2 linked regions of the Colwellia sp. M166 genome follow. The protein of the gene in region 2 binds, or shares a complex with, the protein of the main gene of each other region. Links are inferred from orthologs where the notes say so. Each region holds a gene or a part of one and is shown on either strand. Other genes may lie near its edges.

Region 1 (16,384 bases), 1.9 Mb from region 2 along the record:
GAGGACAACTGCTAGCAGTATTTGCTTCATTGAGCATTTTTTTTCCATGTTGTAGATGAATAAATCTGTCAGGGCTATAATAATCGTATTTGATTTCATTTAGTTTACTTTAAAAGTGGTTTACAAATGCAATACATTACTTATAATCGCTATTGAGCCGTTAAGGCTCAACAAGGGCAAACCCAGTGAAAACTGACGACGCAAAGTTACCGATCTAAGGGGCAACCTATGATAGCGGAACTGCAAAATTTAGATATAGTGGGGGCTTGTCTTAATTGAACAGTTCGCCGTCATAATCTCGGTATTCTTTGCGCGCTTTGCTTTGTACTCGACTTAATTGCTTTCTCGCAAATTTAGCTGTTCTGCTTTCTTATCTGCAATATATTCATTCATCAGCACCTCAAGCATTGATAGCGGCATCGAACCATTTTTTAGTACCTGATCATGAAAGTCTCTTAAATCAAAACTTTCGGCTAGTTCTTGTTCAGCCATTTTTCGCAATCTCTTGATGGTTAGCTCACCCATTTTATAAGAGAGTGCTTGCCCTGGCCAAGAAATATAGCGATCAATTTCAGTTTTAACATTGTGCAGTGATAACGCGGTATTATCAGCTAAAAAATTCATTGCACGCTCACGACTCCAGCCTTTCGCATGCATACCTGTATCAACTACCAATCGACACGCACGCCACATTTCATAAGTTAATCGACCAAAGTCACTATAAGGGTTTTGATAAAAACCGGCTTCCAAACCTAAGTATTCGGAATAGAGCCCCCAACCTTCACCAAATGCCGAAATATAGGTGCTATTTCTAAATTTAGGCACATTACTCATTTCTCGTGCGATGGAACTTTGCAAGTGATGACCGGGCACTGCCTCATGTAAGGTTAATGCTTCCAAAACATATAAAGGTCGACGATCGAGACGATAAGTATTTACCCAGTAATTACCAGCTTGATCATCTCGTGATGGTCCAGAGTATCGCCCTGTAGTATATTTAGGAGCAATATTTGCGGGCACTTCAATCACACCATAAGGCGTTCGTGGTAAGGTTTTAAAAAAACGTGGTAATTGCGCATCCATTTTTTTAGCAATAAAAGCAGCTTCTTTAAGTAAGCCTTCAGGGCTGGTGGCATAAAATTGTTTATCTGTCCGTAGAAAGTTAACGAAATCAGCAAAATTGCCGGAAAAATTCAATTGTTGAATAATCTGTTCCATTTCAGCTCTAATACGCTGCACTTCAGCTATACCAGTTTTATGCACTTCATCCACAGAGATAGGTAAGGTAGTATAATGCTGTAAACGGTTGAGGTAGTATTTTTTACCATTAGGTAATGAGCTGGCAGCAATATTAGTTCTAGCATTCGGCTGATAACGTTGCACCATGTAATCGTAATATTTCTGATAGCTTGGCATAACAACTTGTAAAATAGTACTTTTGGCTTTAGCGCTTAAACTTAATTTAAGTGCTTCAGTAAAGTGTGGCGGCATGGTTAAAAACGGTTGATAATATGTGCTTAATGTCGCATCTTTTTTGATAAACGCTTTAATCGACTCTTCAAAACCTTCTAAAACAATTTTAGGCTGCGTAATTCCTGCTTCAATACCTTTGTCCATCCAGAACATTTGTTGAGAAAAATACTTCGGCAGCGCAGAGAGCCTTGCAAGATAATCATTATAATCCTGCGCTGTTTTAAAGCTAACTTGACGATTAATTCGACTGATCCAAACATGAAAGCCCGACTCAGCAGTCAAGGGCATGTAATGTTCATGATTACTATAATTATCAAGTTGGTTTTTAATGCTGTACGATAAAACAGAGTGATTGATCGCTTCATCTCTCGTCAACCCCTTTATTGCCACTTGTGCTAAACGCTGAGAAATAGCAAGTAAAGTCTGATGCTGTTGTTCTAGTTTGTCTGGTGATAAATCAGGTAGCTGGCGATTAGTTTGTCCGGCAATATCTTGATTAAAGGGACTTTGATGATCTTTAAAATATTGGTATTCTTCAATAACTTGCTTAAGATCATAATTAACTAATTCGCGCTGAGACTTAGGTGATTGGCAAGCTATCACAAGAAATAAAACAAACATCGTGGTTGAAAATGCTTTCATGACTAAATCTCAAATATAAATAGGATATCAATTAGCCCGATACCATAACAAAACCAATATATTTATAAAGTAAATGTTTTATCTAACACTATTTTTCAGTTCTTTATCCGTTTTATTACGACTTTAAATTGCTTTTACTCTGGTAGTTTTTCAAAAATTACTACAAAATGGTTTACTAGCTATGAGTAGCGAACTCCCTAACTTAAGGTTGGAATAGTGCAGTACCATGACTCTATAGAACAAGCCGAACAAAAAATGCACGCCGCCATAAAACAATTGCAGTTATGGCATATCCCAGCGACGCCAACCAATTACGCAGTCAGTTATCACTATCTCAACCAAAATTCAAAACAGCTAAATAGTGCCATTGAAAAGCAGCTCGCTACTGGAAAAAAAATTGATAACTTCTTTTTAGCCGAAGCTTATCGCCAATATGTGTTAAAACAGAGTGCTTTTCGAAGTGAATTAATTGATGATCTTGATGAGGTATTAGTCGATTTACATGCTAATAGCACGCAATCCTCGGTTTGTACTAATCATTTAATTAATCAATTGGATCACAACATCTCCAACTTGCAATCGACTAATAAAAATGAAGTTTTTAGCGCAATTAAACAAATCCGTCAAAATACTAAGCATTTTAAACTTGCACAAGAAAAGCTCGCTGAACAGCTACGGCTATCTCAGCGTTCGACTGACGCTCTACGTTCAGAGTTAGATGAGGTTAAAAAAGAAGTCTATTTAGATCCATTAACCGGACTCTATAACCGTAAGGCTATGACCAAGCATTTAGATACTTGGCTATCGAATGATCCCACCAAACATGTCGCGGCAATAGTGGTCAATATTGATCATTTTTCTCAGATGAATGAACGCTTTGGTCCATTACTCAGTGATGTACTATTAGCCAAAATAGCTAAAAAAGTAAGTAGTTATGTTGGTGAAAGTGGCTTACCAATAAGATCTGCCGGTGATGAATTTCTAATTTTGCTACCCGATGTAGAGCGTAATATTGCTGGCGAGATTGCGGAAAAAATTCGCCAGGGCGTCGAAAAACTAAGGTTTGTCAGTAGTAAGTCAGGTACCCGCTTACCACCAATGACACTGAGCATAGGGGTCAGCGATTATAATGTTGCCACCAGTGCCAATGCCATCATAAAGCAAACTCGAGCATTGATTAGCGATATATCTCAAACCCTAACTAACCACGTCAATATTGCCAATACTTAACTCAGCTGAATTCGGATTAACTAAGCTCAGCGATTAAAGAGAGTAAATTTTTTTCAGAAAATACTTTAATCCCATTGGCGCGCAACAGAGCTGTAGTAATACCTTGTCCAGGGACTTTATGTTGACTAAATTCACCATTATAAATGCTTGAGCTACCACATGATGGGCTTGACTCTTTTAGCAACGCATAACGGACGCCGTGTGCATGACAAAGTGACAACGCTCGTTGCGCCCCTAGCTCAAAGGCTGGTGTCACATCTTCACCGCTATTAGTTTTAACGATAATGTTTTCATTACTTAATTGAATTTCGGCTGGTGGCCTAGGAGTAGATAAACCTCCAGCTAATTCGGGGCAAATAACCACCAAGCGCTCAGCCGCTTGCCAACGTTTAAGCGTGGCGTTTACTAATAAATTATCACCACCATCATATCTAACCTTATGACCTAAAAAGCAGCTGCTTATCAGAATTTTTTCCATTAAAAGTTACCTTATTTCAAAGCTATTAAGTTGGTTCTCTCTCAGTGCTTATCAGCGGTTTGAGAACAACGATCATTTTTATAATGGCTGAGCATCAAGGTATAAACCCATTAAATAAGTCTTATAAGACTATGATAGAATTAGTTTAATTTCACTTAAACCTAGAATATCTTGCTCTGTAGCGCACTCTAACCAACAAGAGTGACTGTATTCTTCGAAGTTCAATAAAAATTCACTGACACCATAGTGTATTCTTACACAGTGAAGATCCGCACCTTGTATTGTTTCCATTACTTTTGCAGCAATCATTTGCACAAGATAGTCAATAATGACTGCCGTATTATCCATTGTCCATTCAACATTAAATTGGAACTGTAATACCCTTGAGTTAACTTCCTCAATATCGGTTATTTTTATAGCGTTTTTTGTCAACATAGGGCTCTACTTAATCTAGATTAGGGCTAATTAATTGTTTAAAACTTGTGCTAGCGCAACAAAGTAATAGATAATTTTTCATACTGGCATGATCCTAAAAAAAGCAACGACAACAGTTTACTTTTTACATATAATCAATTGAGGATCCTTTAATATTGTTTACCAAAGAGAGATTATATTTATGAAAAAACTTACTTTAGCTGTTGCCGCTACTGTTATGATGGCTTCACCTGTTTTCGCTGGCGACGCAGCTGCCGGTAAATCAAAAACTGCAATGTGTGCAGCGTGTCACGGTGCTGCAGGTGTTTCTGCTGTTCCTATGTACCCTAACCTTGCCGGTCAAAAAGAAGCTTACATTGCCAAGCAATTAAAAGATTTTAAATCGGGCAACCGTAAAGATCCAGTAATGGCTCCAATGGCTATGGCATTATCTGATGAAGATGTTGCTAACATTGCTGCTTACTACGCAAGTCTCAAGTAATTAGACTTTTTGTATAGTAGCATTTTCAAAATTTTATGATTTTACTCTACTGTACTGCATCTAAAAAGCGCTTTAATGCGCTTTTTTTGTCGCTGTAATTCAACAAACAGTAAGTAAGCGATGTCTAACTCAAAAGTAAACTTCATCTAGCTCTGGTGCTGTTTAATCAAGGACAAAAATGGCTCACCATAACGAGCAAGTTTAGTATCACCAATGCCACTGACATTGAGCATTTGTCGTGATGTTAAAGGTTTTATCCGTGCCAGCTCGGCTAAAGTCGCATCATTAAAAACAATAAAGGGTGCGATATCTTCAAGTTTGGCAATCTCTTTACGTAATGATCTTAACTTAGAGAATAAGGCTCGGTCATAAACTTTCTCACGTTTATTGCGTTGCCAGTAACTGGCCTTTTGTAAGCGAGGAGCCGCAAGCATCAACGGTTGAAGGCCTTTCAAAATACTACCAGCCGCTTGCGTTAAGCATAAGTTTGACTGAGCAGCGATATCTTGCTGTAAATAGCCTAAATGTATTAATTGCCGCACGATTGAAAACCAATAACCCGGCGTTTTATCTTTTCCGATACCAAAGGTTGAAACTTTATCATGGTTGAGTTGGATAATTTTGTCATTCAGCTCCGCGCGTAAAACAGCAACCACATGCTCTATATCGCCATTACCTTCAATACGATAGACACAAGAAAGCACTTTTTGCGCCGCTTGTGTGGCATCAAACTGGCTAGGTGGATCTAAGCAAATATCACAGTTACCGCAACTTTGCTCGGTAAATTCGGCAAAATAATTCAGCACAACTCGGCGTCGACAAGTTTGCGCCTCCACAAAACCTCGTAACGCCTGAAAGCGTTGTAATTCAACATTGACCCGTTGTTCATTTTCACCGTCAGCAATACGCTTATTGATACGTTCAACATCTTTTTCATCATAAAGAAAAAGTGCTTCTGCAGGTAAACCATCGCGGCCCGCTCGCCCTATCTCTTGATAGTACGACTCCAAGGTTCTAGGGGGCTCATAATGAATCACAAAGCGCACATTAGACTTATTAATCCCAAGCCCAAACGCTACGGTCGCAACAACAATTTGTATATCATCTTTCGCAAATTTATCTTGAATAATATTACGGATTTCTGCTTCTAAGCCGGCATGATAAGCGGAACAATTAATACCCGCTTCAGCTAAGCGCTTAGCTAATTTTTCAACCTGCCAACGACTATTACAATAGATAATGCCACACTCATCTTTACGCTTTTTGATATAGCCAATGGTTTGCTGTTCACCTTGATATTTATCGGCTAAGGTAAAGCGAATATTGGGCCGATCAAAGCTATCAAGATGAATGTAGGGGTCATGCAAGGCCAATTGTTGTAACATATCTCGACGTGTGGTGACATCAGCCGTTGCTGTTAGTGCCATCACCGGCACATGCGGGAAGTTTTGTTTTAACAGATGTAATTGGGTATACGCAGGTCTAAAATCATGTCCCCATTGCGATATACAATGTGCTTCATCAATGGCAAAAAGACTGACATCAAGGTGTGATAAACCTTGCAAAAAGTAATAGTTTTTTAATCGCTCAGGAGCAACATACAGTAATTTTATTTCACCTTGACCTAAGCGCCTAAAAATATCATTAATGGTATCGGCATCGAGTGAAGAGTTAACATAAGCGGCTGAAATTCCTTGCCTTACTAAGCCATCTACCTGATCTTTCATCAAGGCAATTAATGGCGAAACAACAATAGTAACCCCCGTCATCAAGGTAGCAGGCAACTGGTAGCACATTGATTTTCCGCCACCTGTAGGCATTAAGACTAAGCTATCTCGTCCCTGAAGTGCATAATTAATAATTTCTTCTTGCCCAGGACGAAACGTTTGATAACCAAAATGATGTTTAAGGGCTTCAGTTAATGTCGTAGGGGAAGTGGCTTGCAAGAGAGAATCTTCAGTAGATGAAATCAGCCGACATTTTAGCGCAGTAAGACCTTAGTGCGGAGATTTATTTTCAATATAACGGCAATTATTGTTATTCTTTTATCTCACTCGACCTAACAGGAAAGTTTATGACACATGAAGAATCGTTTCAGCAGCTAGCTCAATATTGGAGCCAAGCAATGCCTTTTAATCGATTATTGGGGCTAGAAGTGACAAAATTTGATAGCGAAGAATCTGCCGTCAGTATTGTTTGGCACGACAAGCTTATTGGTAACCCTGAACAAAGAATTCTCCATGGCGGTGTCACTGCATCAGCGCTAGATCTTGTTGGCGGCGTGGTAGCCGCAGCAAATATGCTATCTCAGCTACCTGAATTAACACCAGAAATAATTGCGCGAAGCCTAAGTCGCTTAAGTACCATTGATTTACGTACTGATTTTTTAAGACCGGGGCGTGGTGAAAACTTTATGGCAACGGCCAAAATCATTCGCAGTGGTAGTAAGGTTGCTGTTGCCCGCATGGAAATGCATAACGAAAAAGGCGATCATATTGCTTTTGGTACTGGCACTTACATGGTGGGGTAAAATTAACCCAAATATTTCTAACATCTCAATGGGTTGTTGAAATGATTAGTGCTATTATTAACGCTCTTATCCAATCTTAGCTATCAAACTTATTCCATGCCAACACCTGAAAAAGCAGCCTTACGCGCTGGTATTATTAGTGCTATATGCGCCTATACCATGTGGGGCATTGCCCCGTTATATTTTAAGCTCATAGATCATATTAATGCCGATGAAATCCTTGTGCACCGTGTTGTATGGTCAACGGTATTACTAACCTTTGTTGTGCTGCTTACCAAAAGATCGCGTTACTTTATTGATACTATTACACAACCTAAAATAGTGTTACGGCTGACTATTTCAGCAACATTTTTAGCCGTAAATTGGTTTATGTTTATTTGGGCAGTTAACAATGACCACTTGTTAGATGCTAGCTTAGGCTATTATATTAATCCGCTTTTTAGTGTTGCATTAGGGGTGATATTTTTAGGTGAACGCTTACGACCTTGGCAGCTCTTTGCCGTAGGGTTAGCGTTTGTTGGCGTTATTATTCAGCTCTTTATGATGGGCTCACTGCCGATAATATCTTTAGCATTAGCAGCCACTTTCGGTATTTATGGCTTATTACGTAAACAACTGCCTTTAGACTCTTTTGTCGGCTTACTGATAGAATCACTGATGATGCTACCAATAGCACTGATTTATTGGTTAGTATTTTTAAAAACCAGCACCGCTAATATGTTTGACAATGAACTATCATTAAACATGCTATTGATCTGTGCCGGCATTGTTACCACAGCGCCCTTACTCTGCTTTTCTGCTGCAACAAAACGTATGACGCTATCCGCTTTGGGCTTCTTTCAATATATTGGCCCTAGCATCATGTTTATTCTGGCGACATTTTATTATCAAGAACCGTTATATTTTGCTAAAATGATCACGTTTGCCTGCATTTGGACTGCATTAGCAATATTTAGCTTTGACTCAATAAAAGCCAGAAAACGAGCGGCAAAAAATTATCACCAGACAGCAAAAGTAGAATAAAAAACAGTTTTTTCTCATTTGTAACCTAAGAACTTTAAGAGCTATACGTGACAGCTTATCGATATTTTTAAAGTCTTAGGGACTGTTAACAGTAAAATAGATGACACTTGCCGTAAGCTGAAATTATATATTCGAGTAAGTAGTTGCTCAATTATTCGTATTGGAAAAAGTATAAGCAATGCTGACGGGCAAAATTCATTCTCACCAGTGGTAACAAGGCCCCAACATCTGCCAAACAAACCACCTGATTTAATTAAGTAACTCAACAAGCAGTTTTGACATTAAAACCCTTAGTTATTAATTACTTGCTTACAGTGTTTCCAAGTTAGCATAGGCAACCACGAGCCACTTGCAGCCTACATCAGCAAAATTAACTTGAATACGACTTTGTGGACCACTACCTTCATAGTTCAATACCACGCCATCGCCAAACTTTTTATGTCGAACATTTTGGCCTAATTTAAAGCCTGAGTTACCAAAACTCTCTAAAGTGATTGTTGATGAGAATCGACCTTTAGTTTTTGGCCTACTTACTTGGCTTTGTAAGCGAACTTCCTCGATGCACTCTTCAGGTAACTCCCGTAAAAATCGGCTAGCTTTATGGTTTTTCTCTTGACCATACAAGCGACGACTTTCTGCATGACATAAATATAATTTTTGCATGGCACGTGTCATACCGACGTAGCACAAGCGACGCTCTTCTTCTAAGCGACTAATATCTTCAACTGACTGCTGCGAAGGAAACATACCTTCTTCCAAACCAGCAATAAAGACTAATGGAAACTCTAAACCTTTCGCTGAATGCATAGTCATTAATTGCACAGCTGATTCATGTTCGTCAGCTTGTGATTCACCTGACTCTAATGCAGCGTGAGTCAAAAACGCGGTCAATGGACTTTGTTCTTCTTCAAGTTCAGGATCGACTTCAAAGGTCTGACAAGCGGTAACTAGCTCATTTAAGTTCTCTATTCTCGCTTCTGCACGTTCACCTTTTTCGGCTTGGTACATTGCTTTTAAACCTGAGTGTTGAATAACATAGTTTGCTTGTTGATCAAGGTTCAGGCTATTTGAATCATCTTCTAACTGGTCAATGACATTAATGAATTGTTGAATAACTTTAGCGCTACGGCCTTTAAGTTGTTCATTTTTCATCATCTGCTGACAGGCTTGCCACAAAGTGCATTCTAAGCTTCTCGCTGCATCGCGTACTAAGCTCAATGTTTGATTACCAATGCCACGTGTTGGTGTGTTAATCACACGTTCAAAGGCAGCGTCGTCGTCACGATTGTTTAATAAACGTAAGTAAGCAAGGGCATCTTTGATTTCTTGACGCTCAAAAAATCGTAAACCGCCATAAATTTTATAAGGCAGTTTTGCTTGAATTAATGCTTCTTCCATCAGTCGTGACTGAGCATTACTACGATATAAAATAGCGACATTATCCAATGAGCCGTCTTTTTTTCGCCATTCGGTGATACGTCCAGCAATAAAACGCGCTTCGTCAATCTCATTAAATGCGGTATAGATGGAGATTTTCTCTCCGGCATCACCGTCAGTCCACAAGTCTTTACCAAGGCGGTTGCTATTGTTGCCAATTAATTGGTTGGCGGCATTAAGAATATTAGCGGTTGAACGATAGTTTTGCTCAAGCTTAATGGTTTGTGCGCCATCAAAGTCCTGTAAAAAGCGTTGAATATTCTCAATTTTTGCACCACGCCAGCCATAGATAGATTGGTCATCATCACCAACAATCATCACGTTGCCACTTTTCTTGCCGAGCAAGTTTAACCACGCATACTGAATAGCATTGGTATCTTGAAACTCATCAACTAAAACATGGGCAAAACGCTGTTGATAGTGTTGCAATAATTCAGGATTATTAAGCCAAAGCTCATGAGCCCTTAGTAATAATTCAGCAAAATCGACTAATCCAGCACGATCACAGGTGTCTTGATAAACTCGATAAACTTTAACAAAAGTTTCTTCTGTGACATCAAATTGGGTATCAATATGCTGTGGTCGTAAACCTTCATCTTTTTTGCCATTGATATACCAAAGAAACTGCTTGGCTGGCCAGCGCTTTTCATCAAGCTCTAACGAGCGCACAATACGCTTAACCATACGAAGTTGATCGTCGGAATCAAGTACTTGGAAGCTTTGTGGTAATTTCGCTTCTTGAAAGTGCATGCGCAATAAGCGATGTGCTAAACCATGGAAAGTTCCTACCCACATGCCGTGCACATTACCATCAACGGTTTGCTCAACACGGGCGCGCATCTCAGCCGCTGCTTTATTGGTAAAAGTAACCGCTAAAATACTATGAGGTGATGCATGCTCAACTTTCATTAACCAAGCAATACGTTGTACTAAAACTCGCGTTTTACCACTACCTGCACCAGCAAGCACTAACATATTTTGTAAAGGCGCTGCCACAACATCTCGCTGCTTGTCGTTCAACGAATCAAGTAATTCAGAAACATCCATAGAAAGGTAAAATCAATAACAAAAATATAGCGCTATAATAGCAAGTTAAGCGCTATTTTGATAATGCAATTGGAAAAGCATTCAATAAACACTTTTACATTCTGACCAAGAGAAAAGCACTAAAGGTTTAAAAGACAATGGCCTATGAAACTATTTTTGTTAATTGCTCGACATTATCAAGTGCAATAGTAGGTAAAACCTTTAATGCTTTACCTACTTGATACGGATTTAACCAAGCCGTTTGGCAACCGGCATTGATCGCACCAAACACATCATTTTTCCCACAATCGCCAACATGTAGTAGCTGCTCAGGAGCTAGATGTAACGCCAGACAGGCTTTATCAAACATATCGCGGTCAGGTTTTAATTTATTTTCAATTGAGGCATGGAAGTGATGAGTAAAATACTGAGCAATACCTATTTTATCGGTATCAACATTACCATTGGTAATCGCAACTAACGGCATTTTAGTTTTAAGATAACCAAGAAAATCATGGGTATGCTGCGGCAGAGTAAAGTTACTACGTTGTTCAACAAAGTAATCTAGCGCATTATCCGCAAACATTGCCGCCTCAGCATCAGTCAAGCCAAGCGACAATGCACCTAAAAAGTAGCTTTTTTGTCGCAGTAGACCAACATCATGCTTTAATTCTGGTGCAAGCAGTAGCGCTTGCTGTCGAAAGGGCCACCAAAAACGAAAATCAAAAGCAGATGATTGAGCATTAAAAATATCTTTAAAATAACGAACCATTTTTGTATCGGTCGCCAACATGATCGGTTGATTACTGTAGAGCGTATCGTCTAAATCAAAACTAATAGCATGAAAAGGCTGTAGGCGCCGATAAAATCTCACAATAAAATGACCTAATAAAGCTGTTGGTAAAGTAGTTTTGCTACCAGTTTTTTAAATTGCCCTAATAGTAAGGTATCCATACGCGGATCAAAATGCTCAGCATCTTGGCTACTAATGGCTAAAAATCCAAGATCTTCTTCTAGGTGAGTTAATCGCACTAACACCACCGAACCGCTCGTCGGCTGAGAAAAAATCAATTCTTGTTCACTTTGTTGTAAACGACCGAAATAGTATTGCTCTTTACTTAATCTATTTTCAATGATTTCACGACAGTCGTTAATGATCAAAGAGCTGTGCTGAACGTCTGTTGGCTTGACTAACCATAGCTTCAATGAGTCTAATGACAACAACTGCGTAGTTGCTTGATGCAAACAATCCAATAACTCAGTCGCAGCAGTACAGTCTAATAAACGTAAATAGAGATCACTATACAATGCAAATAGTTGTTCATTCTGATTAGCAATCACCATTAATTGCGTAATTTCTTCTTCTAAATTATGAATTTTTTGTCGTTGTTGTGATAATTGCCGCTCGACTAAAGAGATCGTGCCACGCTGATGGTCTGGCAGCCTTAAACTGCTAACAAGTTCAGCTTGACGGTTAAAAAATTCAGGGTGCTGTTGCAGGTAACTAACGATTAATTCATCGGTTAGTTTTATATCGTCAGTCGACATAAGATTTTGATCATTTGATTGCATAGCTTTACTTTTATCTTGCTTTATAGGTTTATTTGACCGTCGAAAACATGTACGGCGGGGCCCGTCATTTTTACTGAATTGCCGGGGCCCTTCCAAAAGATTTTCAATTGACCACCAGGTAAATCAACTAACACTTGTCGATTGAGTTTTTTTTGCATTTGACCAACAACAACGGCGGCGCAAGCCCCGCTACCACAAGCCAAGGTTTCAGCAGCACCACGCTCATAGACACGTAGTTTAATATATTCAGGTGAAACCACTTCCATAAAACTAATATTGGCTTGTTGCGGAAAACGTTCATGCAGAGACAATGCTGCGCCCAACTTTGCTACCGGTGCCTTTTTTACATCATCAACCGTCAAAACACAGTGAGGGTTACCCATGGACACAACGCCACAAAGTACCGTCTCATCTTCACTACGCAAAATATAAGTACCTTCTTCTTTTTGCGCATTAAAAGGAATTTTACTCGGCTCAAATAGCGGTACCGGCATGTTGACAGAAACGTTGCCATCTCGTTCAATAAATAGCGTCATTTTACCTGATTGCGTTGACACCTTAATTTTATGTTTATTGGTTAAACTTTTTAAGCGGACAAACTTTGCAAAACAGCGCGCACCATTACCGCATTGCCCAACTTCACTGCCATCAGCATTAAAAATGCGATAATGAAAGTCCAAGTCAGGGTCATATGGCGGTTCAACAACCAGCACTTGATCGAAGCCAACTCCAAAATTTCGGTCAGCCAATTGCTTAATTTGTTCATTCGACAAATAAACATTTTGGGTCACATTGTCGAGCACGAGAAAATCGTTACCTAAACCGTGCATTTTAGAAAAATTTACTAACATCTATGCCTAATCTCACACTACAAAGGTAATAAGCTTTCGCCTTGCCATAATTGGCTTAACGCTTCACGTTGTCTTATCAAGTAACTTTCGCTTCCGTCCACCATCACCTCAGCGGCACGTGGTCGGCTATTATAATTAGAACTCATGGTAAAGCCATAAGCACCAGCACTGCGTATTGCAAGTAGGTCGCCAGAACGTATCGCCAATGTGCGGTCTTTACCAAGAAAATCTCCGGTTTCACATATTGGGCCAACCACATCGTATTGTGCACTAGCCACATCATCACGTTGTTCAACCGGAATAATAGCTTGCCATGCTTGATACAGCGCCGGCCTGATCAAATCGTTCATTGCCGCATCAACGATAGCAAAATTGCGTTCTTCACTGGTTTTTAGGTATTCAACTTCGGTCACCAAAATACCGGCATTCGCCATTACCGCTCTACCAGGCTCATAAATAAGTGTCAGCGCTCGACCGACTAATTTTTCAGCAATAGCTTTGGCATATTCATTCGGGTGCGGCGGCTTTTCATCATCATAACAAACGCCTAAACCACCACCGACATCAATATGTGAAAGCACAATACCTTGCTCAGCTAATTGGTCAACTAGCTTTAATACCCGATCAAGGGCATCTAAAAACGGCAATACTTCGGTTAGCTGTGAACCAATATGACAATCAACACCTTGAATATTAATATGCGATAAGGTCGTCGCATGTTGATATAACTCTGGAGCTTGCTCAATGCCAATGCCAAATTTATTTTCTTTTAAGCCGGTCGAAATATAAGGGTGTGTACCCGCGTCAACATCAGGATTAACCCGAAGAGAAATTGGCGCAATTTTATCAAGCTTTTCAGCGACAGCTTGAATACGCTCTAACTCTGCTGGTGATTCAACATTGAAACAATAAATACCCAGATTAAGCGCAAAAGCAATTTCATCTGAGGTTTTACCCACCCCAGAAAATACCACTTTTTTCGGATCGCCACCGGCCTCAATGACCCGCATCAACTCACCTTTGGAGACAATATCAAAGCCAGAGCCTAGGCGCGCCATCACATTAAGCACTGCAATATTACTGTTAGCTTTTACTGCATAACAAACAAGATGCGGACGCTCGCCTGCCGCTTGGTCAAAAGCATGCCAGTGGCGCTCAATAGTCGCACGAGAATAAATATAGAGTGGTGTACCGTATTGCTTTGCTAATTCAGCGACCTGACATTGCTCGGCGTATAATGAATGCTGTTTACGATTGAAGAAGTCCAATGCCGTTGCCCCTACTGTTCTAAACTGGTTTTATCCATACTTTTATCAGTTTCTTCACTTGTTTTTGCTAAGTTCTCTTGCTGTTGCTCAGGAGTTTGGTATAAAGGACCTTTAATGCCACAGCCTGTTATGGTTGCCAAACTAAGCAAACTGATGAAAATAATTACAATTTGTTTATGCATAATTGATTTATTCGATTTTTTTCCCATGATAGACGTTTTATAATCCCATGACCAATAATTACCAAGCAAAGATGAAAGAATCATAAAGCTCAGGTAAAAAGGAACGATTAATGAATGATAGTCAATACAATTTAGCTGCTGATGATATCTTACTTGCAGTAGAAGAAGCCATCGAAGATTGCGGCTGCGATATCGATTACGAAGGTGTTGGCGGCTTATTAACCCTAACATTTAAGAATAACAGTAAGATCATCATTAACAAGCAAGCACCCTTACACGAAATTTGGGTAGCAACGAAATTTAACGGTCATCACTTTCATTTTGAAAATGAACAGTGGGTTGATAAGCGCGGCGGCGGAGAACTGTGGCAGTTTTTATCTGATGCCGCCAGCAAACAAGCAGAAGAAAGCATTGTCCTCTCTGCGCAATAAACATTAAATAAGGTAATTGAAATGACGCAACAAACCGTACGTATTGCAACGCGAAAAAGCGCACTGGCACTGTGGCAAGCAGAGTATGTAAAAGCACAACTTGAACACTTTCACCCGGGCATCAATGTTGAACTTGTGCCGATGACCACCAAAGGCGATATCATTCTCGATACACCGCTAGCCAAAGTTGGCGGCAAAGGTTTGTTTGTCAAAGAGCTTGAAGTGGCGATGCTAGAAAATCGTGCCGATATTGCCGTGCATTCAATGAAAGATGTACCAGTAGAGTTTCCTGAAGGCTTAGGTTTAGAAATTATTTGTCCACGTGAAGACCCTCGTGATGCTTTTGTTTCTAATACCATCAATAGTTTAGCTGAGTTACCGCAAGGTGCTGTTGTTGGAACTTCAAGTTTACGTCGTCAATGCCAAATTAAAGCCATGCGTCCAGATTTAGATATTCGCGATTTGCGTGGTAACGTCAATACCCGTCTTAAAAAGTTAGATAATGGCGAGTATGACGCCATCATACTGGCTTCAGCAGGCCTGATTCGTTTAGAAATGCCTGAGCGTATTCGCGAGTATATTGCTGCAGAAGTCATGCTACCGGCAAATGGCCAAGGTGCGGTTGGTATTGAATGTCGTACTGATGATGCGACAATTAAAGCGCTATTAGCGCCTCTTGGCTGTGAAGAAACGCGTATTCGGGTTATCGCCGAACGGGCAATGAATCGTGCACTTGAAGGTGGCTGTCAGGTTCCTATTGGTAGCTATGCTGTACTTAACGGTCAAGAACTTCATTTGCGAGGTTTAGTCGGCGCTGTTGATGGTAGTGAAATACTCACCGGTGAAGTTCGCGGCAAGTTTGATGATGCGGAGCAGTTAGGCAACCAATTAGCAGAGGATTTATTAGCTAAAGGTGCCGATAAAATTCTCCGTCAGGTATACCAACAAGCTTAAATAAATCAGCTGCGTTCTAAAAATAGAACGCAGCCACGATTTTATCGGCAATAACAGACCAACCTAAGCTACTGCCAAACATTTTGCATAAAAATAATACCTGCGCGATACAGTACCATGGCGAATATTGCGAAAATTATCGATACTTTTAATGAAATAGCCAACTGCATTCATCAAAACATGGTATCAACGCCAGATAAATTGTATCTTAAGCATTCGGGCTTATTGATGTTTTAGTTTATAGCACTGTTGGATTTGAAAAATAGGCCCTAGTAACGCTTTATTGAAAATCATAGTAAACTTAATACAATATTCGCACGCTTACTGGCAAGCTAAATGTTTATGATTTTTGCAAGTTAACGTATGACGAA
Region 2 (16,433 bases):
AGAGTCAGGTAAGCTACTGACTGCGACCGTATTAGATGACAATGATTTTGACCCTGAAAGCGTAGTATATAGTTGGCTTGCAGATGATGTTGCTATTGTTGATGCAACAGAGTCTATCTTTGCGCTGACCGATGATGAAATAGGAAAAACCGTCGTTGTTACTGCTGCTTATAGCGATCTTGACGGTTATACAGAAACGCTTACTTCTGCAGCGACTGGCGTTATTGCTCCTGCTTCGGCGAATACGCCAGCAACATTTTCAGGTGATTTAACAGCAGCAATTGCTAACAATGTTAGCGGTGCGATTACCGGCACAGTCGTCGTTAGTGATGATGACGCCAATGAAAACGCAATGGAAGCTCAAGCTAACTTAACCACAACCTTCGGGACATTTTCTGTGTTAGCTACAGGCGAATGGACTTATACGCTTGATACTGCTAACACAACAGTGGCTTCATTGGTTAATGCCAATGATATTGTCACAGATACGGTAGCCATTAGCTCTGTTGATGGTACTGCGGCAGAAGTTGTTTATACCATTAGCGGCGCCGAAGATGTAGCACCAACAAAAGTGGCAAGACTTACTGATAACATGACAGATGATGCCGGTGAGTTACGTTACAAGTTATCTTCAAGTGATATTATCGCTGCCGGTAAATTAACTGTGTCGTTCCTAAAAGAAGCCGCGATTGTGAAAGATGCTTACATTGGTTTATTTGGCTCTTCAACCAGCACCAATAATGCGCTGATCGATTTACGCATTCAAAACAGCGGCTTTGTTATACGCAACAATGAAGGTGTTGATATCACCATTCCATTTACTGCTGACAAATGGACTGATATTGAATTAACCTGGGATGCAACTAACGCTTCTGCAACCGTTGCACCAATGTTAACCCTGACTATCGACGGCACTAGTGTAACTACCTCACCATTTGCTTCTGTGTCTGAATCATTGAGCGATGTGGCTACTGGCGTTCAAACCGTTATCTTTAAGTTAGGTGATGATGGCTCTGTTTCTGGCGATGCCGCTTACTACCTTGATAACTTCAAACTTTATGCAGATATTGCCGGAACTACCGTACAATTTGAAGACGACTTTGAAAGTTATGATGATGGCGCGTCATTAGATACTGATAACCCAGCTTCTCCATACAATTCATCGACTGCTGAAGCGTTTGTTGAATTACTTAGCGGCGGCAACGGCAACCCTGATAATCTTACGGCAAGAATTACCGACAATATGACAGATGATGCCGGTGAGTTACGTTACAAGCTATCTTCAAGTGATATTATCGCTGCCGGTAAATTAACTGTGTCGTTCCTAAAAGAAGCCGCGATTGTGAAAGATGCTTACATTGGTTTATTTGGCTCTTCAACCAGCACCAATAATGCGCTGATCGATTTACGCATTCAAAACAGCGGCTTTGTTATACGCAACAATGAAGGTGTTGATATCACCATTCCATTTACTGCTGACAAATGGACTGATATTGAATTAACCTGGGATGCAACTAACGCTTCAGCAACCGTTGCACCAATGTTAACGCTTACTATCGACGGCACTAGTGTAACTACCTCACCATTTGCTTCTGTGTCTGAATCATTGAGCGATGTGGCTACTGGCGTTCAAACCGTTATCTTTAAGTTAGGTGATGATGGCTCAGTTTCTGACGATGCTGCGTATTATCTTGACGAATTTAAATTATTTTCTGATATAGAGGGTACAACAATACAATTTGAAGATAACTTTGAAGGTTATGCTGAAGGCGACTCGTTAGATGATGATAATGCATCATCACCTTATAATTCAGCGACTGCTGAAGCGGTTGTTGCTAAAAAAGCAAAATAGCATTTAGTTATTAAGTTGAGAATAAAAATAGCGCTTTAATGGCGCTATTTTTTCATAAACGATAACGTTTAATTTAACGCTAATTGCCTAAAGCTGTTAATAACTAAACACGATAAATAACAACGATAAATAAAATTAATATACAGGAGTGCTTTATGTTTAAAGCTGTATCTACCCTTTCCCTTGCTTTGCTGATAACCGGCTGTGCGAGTACATCTAATGTTCCTGCTGGAAAATTTGATCTCTCGCATTGGAAAATCACTATTCCGTTAGACCGAGATAACAATGGTAAGGCTGATGATATCGACACTAAGGCATTACAAAGTTATCAAAACCCTGATTTTTTCTATATTGATGCCAATGGTGAGATTGTATTCACCTCACCGAATAAAGCGGTAACAACACAGGCATCATCTAACACCCGTAGCGAATTAAGACAAATGATCCGTGGATTAGACACCTCAATTGGTACTAAATCATACGGCAACAATTTTGCTATTGCTGCACATCCAGATGCGGCTTACTTTAATCAAATAGGTGGCAGATTAGACGCAACCTTAAAAGTAAACCATGTTGCTAAAAGCGCCAAACATCCGAAAAAACCGGCTTATTCTGTGGTAGTTGGACAAATTCATGCCGGAAAAGATAAAGAAGTTATTGCACAAGGCAAGGGTTTTGGCTGGGGCAATGAACCGATAAAAATTTATTACAAAAAATGGCCAAATCACAATACAGGGTCTGTGTTTTGGACCTATGAACGCAACCTAGCTAAAGATAACCCCGATAGAACTGACATCGCTTACCCTATTTGGGGTAACACTTGGGAAAACCCAAATGATCCAAAAAATTCAGGTATCGCGCTAGGTGAAGAATTTAGCTACACGATAAACGTTGTTGGCAATCTCATGAAACTAACATTTACTCAAAAAGATAAAAACACTGTTAGCTATGATATTGATCTTTCAAATAATATCGATGCTTATGGCAAGCTAGATGAAAAGGATAACAGCGCAGGTTACAGCGGTGATTGGCTCTATTTTAAAGCCGGAGCTTATAACCAATGCTCAACCAAAGATGCTGATGGCATTTGGTATGCGGGCTGTGCCGGTACGGGTGATTGGGCAATAGACAAAGCAAACGGCGATTATACTAGCGTATCATTCTCAGTACTGACATTGAGCGAAACAGCGACAAAAAACTAGCAACAAAGAAACAGCTAACAAAGGCATTATCTAACGTAGATAATGCCTTTGCTACATAATGACAGCTTTGATTTTAATCTAACGCCGATCTAAAAATTAAGTCACCTATTTTTAAGTTCTGCCATCTAGGCTGACTTACTTCAACATCATTATTTAATAGAAAGTCTTTTATAAACTTACTATCGTTTGGGTTGCTCGTTTGCATATATTGTGGCTGCCACTGATTGTCCTCTAAAAACCAAAGAGTAGCGGAAGTAGAATAATTATTTTCTTCAATAACAATATAGTCTAATTCACTATCAGCATTTAAATCTTGGCCGATAAAGTAATAGTTATTACCTCGATAAGTAGCCCATTCATTTTTAAGTTTATCACCATAAACCTCCTGAATTAACGCCTCTGGAAAATCACTTTTATTAGGCCAATAAGTCACTAACTTATTGAAATATTCAGCGTTAAATCATCTTCGGCTATGTTTTCATGATTAATAAACATTCTATCGATCATCACGGCTTTTTCAGGTGCGGAAACTATCAACTCTGTTTTTAGCTCTTGTAACGCCAAATTGCCTTGTCGACCTAATGAGTGATCAAAATATTGATAATCAAACTTATCATAAGATATTTTGCCATCATGCAACCTTGATCATTGACTAGCTGCAGCAATGCTTTGAAAATTGAGCAGTGGTGAGTTAACCAGTAGCATAAATACCAGCACGACAATTCCCATAGATATATTCACTGTACTGAGTATCTCTAACCAAGCATCTCGTTGCTTAATAATGCCCACTAAATACCCGACGCCAGTAAAACACAAATAAGCACAGCCCAACAACGGTCAACCGTTAAGCCATACTGGTCAATACGAAGCCAATTTCCATACAATGAAATAAGGCTATAAATAGGTAGTACCGCAACACCAATAAAAATTAATCGGTGCAAAATATGATGGTAAGGACGTTCATGTGAAGCATCTTGATAAACCGTATTGACAAAAAATAGCGTTAACGCCTGAAGCCACATGACTAACATGCTTCCGGTACCGGTTTGCCAAAGCGTGTCTAAGCCGGTAAAAGGCAGTGTGGCTAAAAACCCTAAAGAAACAACGGTTAATGCTGGTAGCAAAAATTTAATCAAGGTTTGGAGTATGGCACTAAAACAACGATTGATTCAGCATTAAATTAGCGTATTCTGCGTAATTAAATACTTATTTATTTGGAAACTTTACTTTGAATAAAATTGCACAAGGCTTTTTGTTGCTATACGTTGTTTTTAGCTTATCTGGCTGCATTGCGGTTACTGTTGTATCTACCGCGGTAGGTGTCACTACAACAGCTATTGGTGGAGCTATCGACGTTGTCGATGCCGTTACTCCAGATATTATGGATGACGACGATGATGAACAAACAGAAGACAATGGTAACGACAACGGAGAAGGTTAGACGAGTAAATATATTTAAGCTTTCAACTCAACAAGCTTATCTATTACACCTTTAATTGAGACCTTAGGGTAATGCCCTATTATTATCCTATGGTCATTTTATTGAATTTAAAGCGGTATTGCCAAACTGCTTTTCCTTTTGTAGAGCCAGCACTAATGAAGAAGCTTATCTGCAGAACAACTTATCAAGTCCCCCTGATAACGTAAAATAGAAGTCATGACAACTTTTACTCTATATCCTTCATAGGGAAGTATTACCGATAATTACATCGCCAGAAAATACCCATGGCTATTTTCGCCACCACTGTCGTATCTGACCTATTTAATGTTTTTTGCTTGCCTTGGATTATTAATACGTTATCTGGTAAAGTCCGCGATTAGCATAGATCTATTCCATGGATGTTAATCAATAAAAATCATGAATAATAAAACACCAGTGAACACCAACGGACAACCTAGTATTTTGTGGCACGATTATGAGACATGGGGTATATCGCCAAAATTTGACAAGCCATCACAGTTTGCCGGTATTAGAACCGATCTTGATTTAAATATTATTGGTGAGCCTGAGATGTTTTATTGTCAGCCGCCACAAGATTATCTGCCGCAACCCGAGGCCTGTTTAGTCACAGGCATTACACCACAAAAAGCATTACGCGAGGGGTTAACAGAGGCAGAATTTGCTGATCGTATTCATGGTTTATTTTCTCAACCTGACACTTGTGTTGCCGGTTATAACAGTATTCGCTTTGACGATGAAGTGACACGTTACTTATTTCATCGCAATTTTTACGACCCGTATGCACGTGAATGGCAAAATGGTAACAGCCGTTGGGATATTATCGATATGGTCAGGGCTTGCTATGCCTTGCGACCAGAAGGTATTGAGTGGCCAACGGTTGAACGCGATGGCGAACAAGTGGTAAGTTTTCGTTTAGAGTTGCTAACAAAGGCTAATGGTATTAGCCATGAAGCTGCCCATGATGCAATGAGTGATGTTTACGCCACCATCGCAATGGCAAAGTTGATAAAAGAAAAGCAACCTAAGCTATATGACTTTATTTTCAACTTAAAAAACAAAAAACAAGTAGCTGAATTAATTGATGTTTATAATATGACACCGATTGTTCATACCTCAAGTAAAGTGTCTTCTGCGCATGGTTGCACAAGTTGGTTTGCGCCGGTTTGTTATCATCCAATAAACAAAAATGCGGTTATTACGGTTGATTTGGCACGTGATCCTACGCCGTTATTTGAGTTATCGAGCGAAGAAATCAAAGCACGTTTATATACCCGTTATGACGACTTAGCAGCAGACGAGTTACCGATCCCGGTTAAGTTAATTCACTTGAACAAATGCCCTGTGGTTGCGCCGGCAAAAACATTGTTACCTGAAAACGCTGAACGCTTAGCGATCCCGCGTGAGCTTTGTTTAAATAACTTAAAACGCTTAAAACAACATGCAGAGCTTAGAGATAAGTTAACCGATGTGTTTGCTGAGAGTGACTTTGGTGATGAACCCGTTGAAGCAGAGTTTGCGCTCTATGGTGGCAAGTTTTTCTCTCATAGCGATAAAGCACAAATGGATATATTACACCAGCTACCACCAGAGCAATTAGGCACACACCCTTTTCAGTTTCAAGATGAGCGTTTAAGTACGCTATTGTTTAGTTATCGGGCACGAAATTTCCCATTAACCTTAACCGATAGTGAGCAAAAAAAATGGCAAGCACATTGTCAAAATCGTATTCAACATGGTAGTAAAGGCTTATTGAGCGCAGATGAGTTCATGATGAAGTTAGAGAACTTGGCATTTGAATATGAGAACAACACCGAAAAAATGCAATTGTTGAAAGCATTATTTGAATATATCAATAAATAACCTCAACAGACGATTGCTGATATGGGAGGTACTCAACACTGTACCTCTCATCACTGAAAACACTTATTATCCACCCTACTTCAGTAAAATAATATGCCTAGTTACTTGTCGTAATTCATTACTAGACATAGTTAGGCATAGCTACAAGTAACTTAATATCCCAAAACATTTCAACCTTACTAAGGTTTATTACACCTTAAGTCACGAATAAAATTTATCTGCCACAAGCGACTATATTTGAGCAAAAGTGATTGAATATATGCTATAAATATTAACAACATAAACTGTAGTAGATTGAACAATATGAACAAAGTATCTTTTATTGGCTTAGGTGTTATGGGCTTTCCAATGGCGGGTCATTTACAGAATGCTGGCTATCAAGTCACCGTATATAATCGCAGCCAAAATAAAGCTGAAAATTGGGTTAAACAATATGGCGGTGCTATGGCGAGTACTCCGGCCAAAGCAGTAAAAGATAGCGACATTGTTTTTGTCTGTGTCGGTAATGACGACGACCTACGTCAAGTTGTATTAGGACCAAATGGTGCATTTGCAGGCATGAAAGCAAAAGCTATTTTGGTTGATCATACAACGGCATCAGCAAGTGTTGCCCGTGAACTAGCGCAAAAAGCGGCGGCTATTGATTTAGCTTTTCTCGATGCTCCTGTTTCAGGCGGCGAAGCCGGTGCCGTTAATGGCCAGTTAACCATTATGGTGGGCGGTGAAAAAAATATATACGCCCTTGCTGAAAGCGCAATGCAACCCTATGCAAAATTTAGCAAATTACTTGGCCCGGCCGGTAGTGGACAATTAGCTAAAATGATGAACCAAATTTGTATTGCCGGTGTTGTTCAAGGCTTAGCTGAAGCTTTACATTTTGGTAAAAACGCAGGATTAGATTGCGAGCAAGTCGTTGAAGTTATTAGTCAAGGTGCAGCAGGCTCTTGGCAAATGGATAATCGCCATAAAACCATGATAAAAGGCGAATATGATTTTGGTTTCGCTGTCGACTGGATGAGAAAAGATCTTGATATTGCATTGAGCGAAGCCAAAAACAACGGCTCTACACTGCCATTAACCGCACTCGTTGATCAATTCTATGCTGATGTACAAAAAAATGGCGGCAGTCGTTGGGACACTTCAAGTTTACTGACACGCCTATAGCAAAAAGCCACGTCGCTATAGACTTAGCAACCAGCAACCAGCAACCATGGAATAATAATTCTAGTGCGTGAATCTTGTTAATCTCACGCATTTACCTTATGCTGTTTTTAACATTGATCCGACCAGTTAACGATAATGACAAATAAAATTTACACGTTTGGTGCGACTAATTATAAAAATGAAACCATTGATTTTACTAAATATAAAGGTAAAACATTACTGATCGTCAATACGGCAAGTGCTTGTGGATTTACACCACAATATGCTGGGTTAGAAACTTTATACCAAGAATATAAAGACAAAAACTTTGAAATATTAGCTTTCCCTTGTAACCAATTTGGTAAACAGGAAAAAGCTGAAAATAGTGAGATTAAAAAGTTTTGTGATCTGAACTTTAATATTTCATTCGAGCTGTTTAGTAAAATTGAAGTTAATGGCAACAACGCACACCCGCTATACCAACATTTAAAAACTCAGGCGCCTGGCATTTTAGGCAGTAAAAGTATTAAATGGAATTTCACCAAGTTCTTGGTTAATAATCAAGGTGAGGTAATAAAGCGTTATAGTCCAACAACTAAACCGGCCGACATTGCCAATGATATCGCCGCAATACTTTAATCACCTTTGCATCTTCAGTGTTCAAACAAAACGGCAATTAATATACAATTGAGTAACACACCATTGATAAACGGTTTTGTTACTCACCGTAGTGAGTAATGCTAAGCAGACAAAACCACACTTTTTACTTTAAAGCTCATCACAATATGTTTCAGGTTTAGATTACTTGATTCCCAACAAGTAATTTTAATTCCTAATATGTATAAAGACTGGCGCCCCATACTCTAAACTTAGAGTAGTGACAAAGTATATTTAGTATTGTCACCATACTTCCCTAAGTTGTTTACATTCATTTAGGGTAATTACATTGGTGGAGAGCTTGTATGAGTGTTATTTGGAAAAACCATGCAGATCGCTTAATTGAACTAATTAACAGCAATAATGAAACCCATGCTCATTTATACCTAGAGCAGTTAATGCTTTTTCCTGTTGATATTCAAGATAAAATCATTAGTGATGTTAGCCGTTTAAAACATTGTAACTCCGACGAAGTCGCCGGAATTATTAATCGATATATGATGTTTGAAATAAAATAAATATCTAGCTTGTGCTAACACTTTTTAACGCTAGCGAATGTCATTAAGTGTTAGCTATACTTTGTAAAGTTAATTCCCTAGACTAGCTAACCAACTGTTGCTCACGTAGTTGTTTAATTTCATCGCGTACTGAAGCCGCTAGCTCAAATTCTAAATTTTGGGCATGATTAAACATCATGTTTTCTAATTCTTGTACCTTAGTATCAATCTCTTTCGTGGTTAGCAAATCATATTTACCTTCCGGCTCTGCCGCTTTTAATGCCGCTGCAGCCCGTGTTTTACCACCATCAAGATCCATCACATCAGCAATAATACGTTTAACGCCGCGTGGCGTAATATTATTATCAAGATTATATTGATGTTGTTTCTCACGACGACGGTCAGTTTCGTCAATCGCTTTACGCATTGAGCCGGTAATGCGTCCTGCATACAAAATTGCTCGTCCGTTTATATTACGCGCTGCTCGTCCTATGGTTTGAATAAGCGAGCGTTCTGAGCGTAAAAAACCTTCTTTATCGGCGTCCAGAATAGCAACTAAAGACACTTCTGGCATATCTAAACCTTCACGTAATAAGTTAATGCCAACCAGCACATCAAACTTGCCTAAACGAAAGTCACGAATAATTTCGACTCGTTCTACCGTATCAACGTCCGAATGTAAGTAGCGCGTTTTTACTTGGTGTTCATCTAAGTAATCGGTTAAATCTTCCGCCATTCGTTTGGTTAATGTCGTCGCTAATACGCGTTCATTAATTTTTACCCGTTTGCGAATTTCAGACAATAAATCATCAACTTGGGTTTCAACCGGACGAACTTCAATTTGCGGATCAAGTAAACCTGTAGGGCGAACAACCTGTTCAGCAATTTCACCCGCTGACTTTTCAATTTCATAATGGCTTGGCGTCGCAGATACATATATGGTTTGTGGCGATAAGGCTTCAAACTCTTCAAACTTCATCGGACGGTTATCAAGTGCAGAAGGTAATCTAAACCCGTACTCGACTAAGTTTTCTTTACGTGAACGGTCACCTTTGTACATAGCGCCAATTTGCGGCACAGTAACATGCGATTCATCAATAATTAACAAACCATCACTGGGTAAATAATCAAATAAGGTTGGTGGCGCTTCTCCAGCGCCTCGGCCTGATAAATAGCGAGAATAGTTTTCTATGCCTGAGCAATAGCCAAGTTCGGTCATCATTTCAATATCAAACTGTGTACGTTGGACTATTCGCTGTTCTTCTACTAATTTATTGTTTTCTTTTAATTGCGCGGATCTATCTTTTAATTCAATTTTTATATTTTCAACCGCAGCAAGGATTTTTTCTCTCGGTGTTGCATAGTGAGTTTTCGGGTAAACCGTGACTCGCGCGAGTGTACGCTCGACTTCACCCGTTAATGGGTCAAAAACACTAATCCGTTCAATTTCTTCATCGAATAGCTCAACACGTAAAGCCATACGATCAGATTCTGCTGGAAATATATCAATCACATCACCACGCACGCGGTAAGTCGCTCGCTGAAATGCCACGTCATTACGCGAATATTGTAGTTCAGCTAATCGTCTTAAAATGTCGCGTTGGTTAATAATGTCACCAACACTGATGTGCAACATCATTTTTAAATATGAATCCGGATCACCTAAACCGTAAATAGCAGAAACCGACGCGACAATAATAACGTCTCTGCGCTCTAATAATGACTTAGTAGCCGATAAACGCATTTGCTCTATGTGCTCGTTTACCGAGGCGTCTTTTTCAATAAAGGTATCCGTTGTTGGTACATAAGCTTCTGGCTGATAGTAGTCATAATATGAAACAAAGTATTCTACGGCGTTATTTGGAAAGAACTCTTTCATCTCACCATAAAGCTGCGCAGCCAAGGTTTTATTAGGTGCTAGCATCATAGTTGGGCGATTGAGCTTTTCAATAACATTGGCAATGGTATAAGTTTTACCTGAGCCGGTTACGCCTAATAATGTTTGATGCGCTAGTCCTGATTCAATACCGTCAAGCAATTGAGCAATTGCCGTAGGTTGATCACCACTGGGGATATAATCAGAATGTATTTTTAATGCTCTCATCAAACAACAACCTCTTCCGGTAGACGGTCTTTTTTACACTGTTTATCAAACAAGTTATATGAAATCATTGCCATTACAACATTGCCAAGTAAAGCGCCGATAAAAAATCCCTCTAAGCCAAACCATAAACTACCGACATAAGCCAAAGGTACATAGCAAACAAATAAACGAATAATGCTGAGCGTAAGCGCCACCATAGGTTTATGTAGGGCATTAAATGATGAGTTTGTTAAAATAATCACCCCTTGAAAACCATAGCCTAAAGGTAAAATCCAAATAAAAAGTTTAATAATATCAGCTACCGCCTGCTCTTTAGAAAATACTTGCGCAATAAACGGCGCAGCTAACACTAAGATAAGATAAATAAACACCTGCCAAACTAAAACAAATTTAATTGATGTTTTATAGCCTTCTTCAACACGCTTTATATTACCGGCACCTAAGTTTTGGCTAATAAAAGGTGGTAAGGTCATAGACAGCGCCAGTACCACTAAGCAAGCTATCGATTCAATTCTCGAACCCACACCAAATGCAGCAACCGCTGATGCGCCATAATTTGCCACGATTGCGGTAAGTACGGCAGCAGCCACTGGGGTTAACATATTGGCGCCAGCCGCCGGCAAACCTATGTGCAAAATTCCACGTGCTGAGCTAATAAAGTCTTTAATGGTCATTAAGCGCGTATGAATCAAGCCTCTTTTTAGCGCTAAAATATATAACACATAGCCTGAGCCAAATATCCACGATACTGAAGTAGCAATAGCAGCACCTTGAATTCCCATCGCAGGTACCGGGCCAAAACCAAAAATCAAAATAGGGTCTAATACCGCGTTTATCAACCCTGCACTGCCCATAATTAAACTCGGTGTTTTGGTATCTCCTGAGGCACGTAAAACTGCATTACCTATCATAGGACCAATTAAACAAATACAACCTAAAAACCAAATATCCATATATTGATGAATTAAGGGTAACAACGCTTCACTTGCGCCCAAAAGTAAAAAGGTTTCATCAATATACAAATAGCCTACAACTGCCAGAAGCCCAACAATTATCGCCGTTAAATATAAAGAACTGGTCGCTAAATTTTTTGCTGATTCTTTATCACCTTTTCCCAGTGCTTTGGCAATAACAGCCGAAGTTCCTATGCCTAACCCAATAGTTAAACTAATAACCGTAAAGGTAATAGGAAAAGTAAAGCTTATGGCAGCTAAAGGCTCTGTGCCTAATAAACCAACAAAAAAAGTATCAACAAGATTAAAGGTCATCAATAAAATCATGCCGTAGATCATCGGAATGGTCATTAACTTCAACGTTGGAGCAACTGGATCTTTGAGTAGATTAATTTGGCGGTTTCTTTTAATTTCGGTCATTAATAGTTTCAAAATAGCTGATAAAGCGAATGCTTTAACCATTGTAAAAGATAGTGCTAGGACTCGCTACGTAAATATTTTATTTCGAAGCAGAATAATGTCATTCTCAGAAATTATGCTTGGTTAACAAATAATTTAATTCGCTGGTTGTTCAAAGAAATACACAACAAACGTGACAAATATCACTCTTGCACAAAAAACACACGAGTATGGTCATAAACACGACAATACGCTACTAACAAGCTGTTATTAAAGAAAATTTGAAACATGCACAATAAAAGTCCACCTTGCTGTAAGCCGCATTCTACTGTTCATATTACGTAAACTTACACTTTAACTCACATAGTTATCCACAGAATAAGTGGATAACTATGGTTTATATCCCCCTCAAAATAACACTGAGTATTTATTCAGCAAAATATGAGTGATTTTCCCCAACACTGCCTGCAATTTAAGCAAACAGTCAATAAAATGATTTTTTTCTAAGTTTTGTGTTGACAGTCTGACAAGCTGCCTTTAATATTCCGCCCCGTTAGCCAATAGCGGCTTTCAAAACAATTCCTCAATAGCTCAGTTGGTAGAGCAACGGACTGTTAATCCGTTTGTCCCTGGTTCAAGTCCAGGTTGAGGAGCCAAATTTATATATTGGTTTCAATGTTGCTTGGTAAAGCAACGGACTGTGCTGTTATTATGTCAGCGTTTGTCCCTGGTTCAAGTCCAGGTTGAGGAGCCAAATTTATATATTGGTTTCAATGTTGCTTGGTAAAGCAACGGACTGTGCTGTTATTATGTCAGCGTTTGTCCCTGGTTCAAGTCCAGGTTGAGAAGCCAAATTAAAAAGTAATGGCTAGTAATTTAATTACCAGCGGTTATATTAGAAAGAATAATTCCTCAATAGCTCAGTTGGTAGAGCAACGGACTGTTAATCCGTTTGTCCCTGGTTCAAGTCCAGGTTGAGGAGCCACATTAAGAGCTTTGCTCTCTTCCTTGATAAAGGAAGTAAAATTTTTATTCCTCAATAGCTCAGTTGGTAGAGCAACGGACTGTTAATCCGTTTGTCCCTGGTTCAAGTCCAGGTTGAGGAGCCACATTGAAGAAACCTGCTTTTTAGCAGGTTTTTTTTCATCTAGAATTTAGTGAAACCAACCCAATTGCTAAACGTATCAACCGCTCAGTTGCTAAACGTATCAACCGCTCAGTTGCTAGGGCAACGGACTGTACTCTTATCAAAACAAGCGTTTGTTTAGCTACCTGCCCTCTGTAAATTCAGTGTATCCCTATTTTTATTAACTGTTTTTCCGGTTCAGGCATAAAAAAAGCAGCAATTACATCATTGCTGCTTTGATAATTAACACTAAAAGCTTAATAAGCTCTAGATTGACCGTGCTATTGCGGTATTGACAAAATTAGCGTTTAAACTCTGAAGTTTTGCTCCACTGTGGCCACACATTTTCATTTGATAATTCATAACCAATTTCAAAGAAAGCTTGCATATCTTCGACAGCTCCAGAAAGGTCCCACTGTTCATTATATTCATCACATGCATTGTGATAACACTTAGCTAAAATAGGATCTAAAAGCGCTCGTAATGCTTTTGTTGCTTCATCAACTGGCTCTTTACCACTTTTAGCGTAAAGTGCTGGAACACCTATATTAGCGAAAGCAAAATGGTCAGAACGATAGTAAATACCGGCTGCTGGACGAGGGTCACCTGAAATAACGCGACCTTGTTTTTTAGCAGCTACTGTTAAGTAATCATCAAGCTGTGATTGACCTAAACCGTAAACGGAAACATCTTTACTACGACCATTAACATTTAATGCATCCATATTAATGTTGGCCACCGTTTTAGCCGCAGGGATCACTGGATTTGCCGCATAAAACTTAGAGCCGAGTAAACCTTGCTCTTCAGCTGTTACCGCCATAATAGTGATTGAGCGAGCAGGTGCCACCGGTAGCTTTGAGAACGCTTCAGCAACTTCAATAAGGGCAGCTGTACCTGAAGCATTATCAACAGCACCATTATAAATTTGGTCGCCATCTTTGCTGCTATCTTTACCTAAATGATCCCAATGGGCAGTATAAAGAATATGTTCGTCAGGTTTAGTACTGCCCGGTAAAGTGGCAATAAAGTTATATGATGTTGACTTTTTGACGGTATTTTTTACTGCTACCGAAGCTGTTAAATCCCCCATATCAAGATGATAACTACCTTTTGCAGCTTGTGCTTTTGCCGTTTCAAAGTTTAAGCCTGCTTTTGCAAAAAGCTCTTTTGCAACTTCATTATTAACCCAACCTTCGACGGCAACACGTCCTTTATTAAGATCTTCACGAACAAAACCAAATTGTGGACCTGTCCATGAATGTTCTACTACTGACCAACCATATGATGCCGGTGCAGTTTCATGGACAATGATCGCCCCTTCAGCACCTTGACGGCTCGCTTCTTCATATTTATATGTCCAGCGTCCGTAATAAGTCATGGCATTGCCATTAAATAATGCCGGATCTTTGGTAGCAAAACCTGGGTCGTTCACTAAAATAACAACCGTTTTTCCTTTAACGTCAAGTCCTTCGTAATCATTCCATTGATACTCAGGCGCATTAACACCGTAGCCCACAAAGACTAATTCAGAATCTTTAAGTTGCTCGAAATCACTAATGCGACTAGAGCCCATAACCATATCATGGCCATATTGATAATCTTTACCACCTATAGATAAGGTCATTTCTGGTGACGCTTCAATAGAGACCATAGGTACAGCTTGTAAAAAGCTTTCGCCATTACCTGGCTTGAAACCTATCGCAGTTAACTGTTTAGTCAAATAATCAAGCGTAAGTTCTTCACCTTTGCTCGACGGTGCACGACCTTCAAATTCATCAGAGGCCAGCACTTTAATATGCTCGATGAGTTGTTCTTTATTAATGCTGTTGTAACTCGCTGTTACATCTGCAGCACTGTTACTTTTAACAACATTTTCAGACCCACAGCCAAATAAAACAGCAGAGGTAAGTAAGGTAAAAGCTAAGGTTTTTTTCATATTTTTATTCTTAAGTTACGAGTGATGCAACGATTATAAACAAATACAGGGGAAATTAGGTAGGTCTAAGCAATAAATTTATATTGGCAAAAAATCACAGATAAGCCACAGATAAATCACTCCATATTTTTAAGTAATTTATTCTATTGGCTTGCCAATACTAATGAAGTGCTTATTAGACAAATATGCTGAGGTTGCGAGCTTACTTTTTGATATAAATCATATTTGCCTACATTGAATGTTGTTACTATGCTAACGTTTTTAATCAATGAGTTACTTGTTATGCCACTATCTCGTAAAAGAAGCGTTCAGCACAAAGTTCATATCCCATCTTCAGCACGTGAAAACCAATATTTACTTGCTAAGTTCACTATTACAGATAAATTAATCGAGAATGTTGCCGGTGCTATTGATCATACGAGTGAACAACCATTTTTAGCCTTTTATAAAAAGCTCTCTGCACTATTTTTTAAAATTAATGACCAGCTTGATATTGAAAGTGGCCAGTTTGTTGCCAACGACAAGTTTACCCGTATTCGCTTTAGCCCTGAAAAATTAACCGCCCAAACGGCACAACAAATTTTATTTCTTTATAACTCTCACTACCATTACAGTCAAAATGCTTATTTTGATGCCACAAAAATGGCCAATAAAATACATTTGGTGTTTTTGTCTAACGGTGATGATGTCAGACATAACTCAGCAATATTCCACCAAAAAGTTGTACAAGCCATTACTCAGTTTACTGAACAAACAGGGCTCGATACTCAAGATGTTCGTATCAGCGATCATCAGCATTTAACTTACGATTTATTTGCCAAAGATAAAGGTGTACAAGGTAATCAAGTGCATAAACTTCGTAGTATCTCTAATCGCTACGCTGCTGATGGTATTGCTTTACCAAAAAATACTGATGAATTAACTTACGCGATTATTGATCTACCGATTAACCGTCGCTTGCGTAATATTGTGCCATTAGATCATAGTGAGGGTGAAAATTACAGCCCGCTATATAGTTTTATTTCTGACGCTTTTGTCGATGCAGCTGAAAAACATAACCTTCATAATGGCGCTGTTATCGCTAATGGTTTAGTACCTATTGTGCGCCGCAGTGATGATGAAATGGCTGTAGCTAAAGGTGAGCTCTACATGTTGGGATACAATCCTAAAAATAACAATGGTGGCTATGTTTGCAAATGGGTAGCCGATCAACTTGTTGATAGCATGCAGCTTATTTTTGTT

The links.
Region 1: the proteins of uvrB (region 2) and uvrD are in contact, whole or in part, in a crystal structure (PDB 7EGT), measured with the Thermus thermophilus proteins. The link is inferred for Colwellia sp. M166 from one-to-one orthologs. Residues at the interface, in WP_096411307.1 of Thermus thermophilus: Glu23, Leu25, Arg26, Asp27, Gly28, Glu29, Arg30, Phe31, Arg55, Glu326, Asp327, Phe328, Glu379, Ser382, Gln383, His398, Gly400, Arg401; in WP_096412145.1 of Thermus thermophilus: His654, Arg656, Phe657, Gln666, Asp668, Glu669, Lys680, Arg681, Leu682, Ser683, Lys685, Tyr686, Ala687.

What each region holds. Positions count from the first base shown.
Region 1 is NZ_CP040755.1:2,382,469-2,398,852, forward strand. The notes cover bases 8,190-11,139. They hold uvrD (DNA helicase II), read right to left. Parts: upstream 10,777-11,139; coding sequence 8,602-10,776; downstream 8,190-8,601. Other genes in these bases: rarD (EamA family transporter RarD), read left to right, coding at 8,190-8,292; FGD67_RS10860 (HAD-IA family hydrolase), read right to left, coding at 10,919-11,139. Outside these bases: FGD67_RS10810 (tetratricopeptide repeat protein), read right to left, coding at 1-99; FGD67_RS10815 (DUF885 family protein), read right to left, coding at 334-2,115; FGD67_RS10820 (GGDEF domain-containing protein), read left to right, coding at 2,332-3,345; FGD67_RS10825 (DUF523 domain-containing protein), read right to left, coding at 3,362-3,823; FGD67_RS10830 (DUF3630 family protein), read right to left, coding at 3,953-4,258; FGD67_RS10835 (cytochrome c), read left to right, coding at 4,440-4,739; DNA helicase RecQ, read right to left, coding at 4,886-6,685; FGD67_RS10845 (thioesterase family protein), read left to right, coding at 6,814-7,269; more of rarD, read left to right, coding at 7,366-8,189; more of FGD67_RS10860, read right to left, coding at 11,140-11,629; FGD67_RS10865 (DUF484 family protein), read right to left, coding at 11,641-12,327; dapF (diaminopimelate epimerase), read right to left, coding at 12,348-13,178; lysA (diaminopimelate decarboxylase), read right to left, coding at 13,196-14,446; FGD67_RS10880 (lipoprotein), read right to left, coding at 14,458-14,628; iron donor protein CyaY, read left to right, coding at 14,739-15,059; hemC (hydroxymethylbilane synthase), read left to right, coding at 15,081-16,013. UniProt on the Escherichia coli protein: A helicase with DNA-dependent ATPase activity. Unwinds DNA duplexes with 3'-5' polarity. Translocates on single-stranded DNA with 3'-5' polarity. Initiates unwinding more efficiently from a nicked substrate than double-stranded DNA.
Region 2 is NZ_CP040755.1:4,290,057-4,306,489, reverse strand. The notes cover bases 8,278-11,276. They hold uvrB (excinuclease ABC subunit UvrB), read right to left. Parts: upstream 10,778-11,276; coding sequence 8,777-10,777; downstream 8,278-8,776. Other genes in these bases: FGD67_RS19425 (MATE family efflux transporter), read right to left, coding at 10,777-11,276; FGD67_RS19435 (hypothetical protein), read left to right, coding at 8,482-8,694. Outside these bases: FGD67_RS19485 (VCBS domain-containing protein), read left to right, coding at 1-1,852; FGD67_RS19480 (polysaccharide lyase family 7 protein), read left to right, coding at 2,008-3,054; FGD67_RS19475 (hypothetical protein), read right to left, coding at 3,128-3,487; FGD67_RS19470 (hypothetical protein), read right to left, coding at 3,487-3,693; FGD67_RS19465 (hypothetical protein), read right to left, coding at 3,700-3,843; FGD67_RS19460 (DUF4153 domain-containing protein), read right to left, coding at 3,843-4,190; FGD67_RS19455 (NF038104 family lipoprotein), read left to right, coding at 4,283-4,495; sbcB (exodeoxyribonuclease I), read left to right, coding at 4,913-6,376; FGD67_RS19445 (NAD(P)-dependent oxidoreductase), read left to right, coding at 6,680-7,540; FGD67_RS19440 (glutathione peroxidase), read left to right, coding at 7,676-8,158; more of FGD67_RS19425, read right to left, coding at 11,277-12,150; FGD67_RS19405 (M28 family metallopeptidase), read right to left, coding at 13,557-15,191; FGD67_RS19400 (DUF3083 family protein), read left to right, coding at 15,441-16,433. UniProt on the Escherichia coli protein: The UvrABC repair system catalyzes the recognition and processing of DNA lesions. A damage recognition complex composed of 2 UvrA and 2 UvrB subunits scans DNA for abnormalities.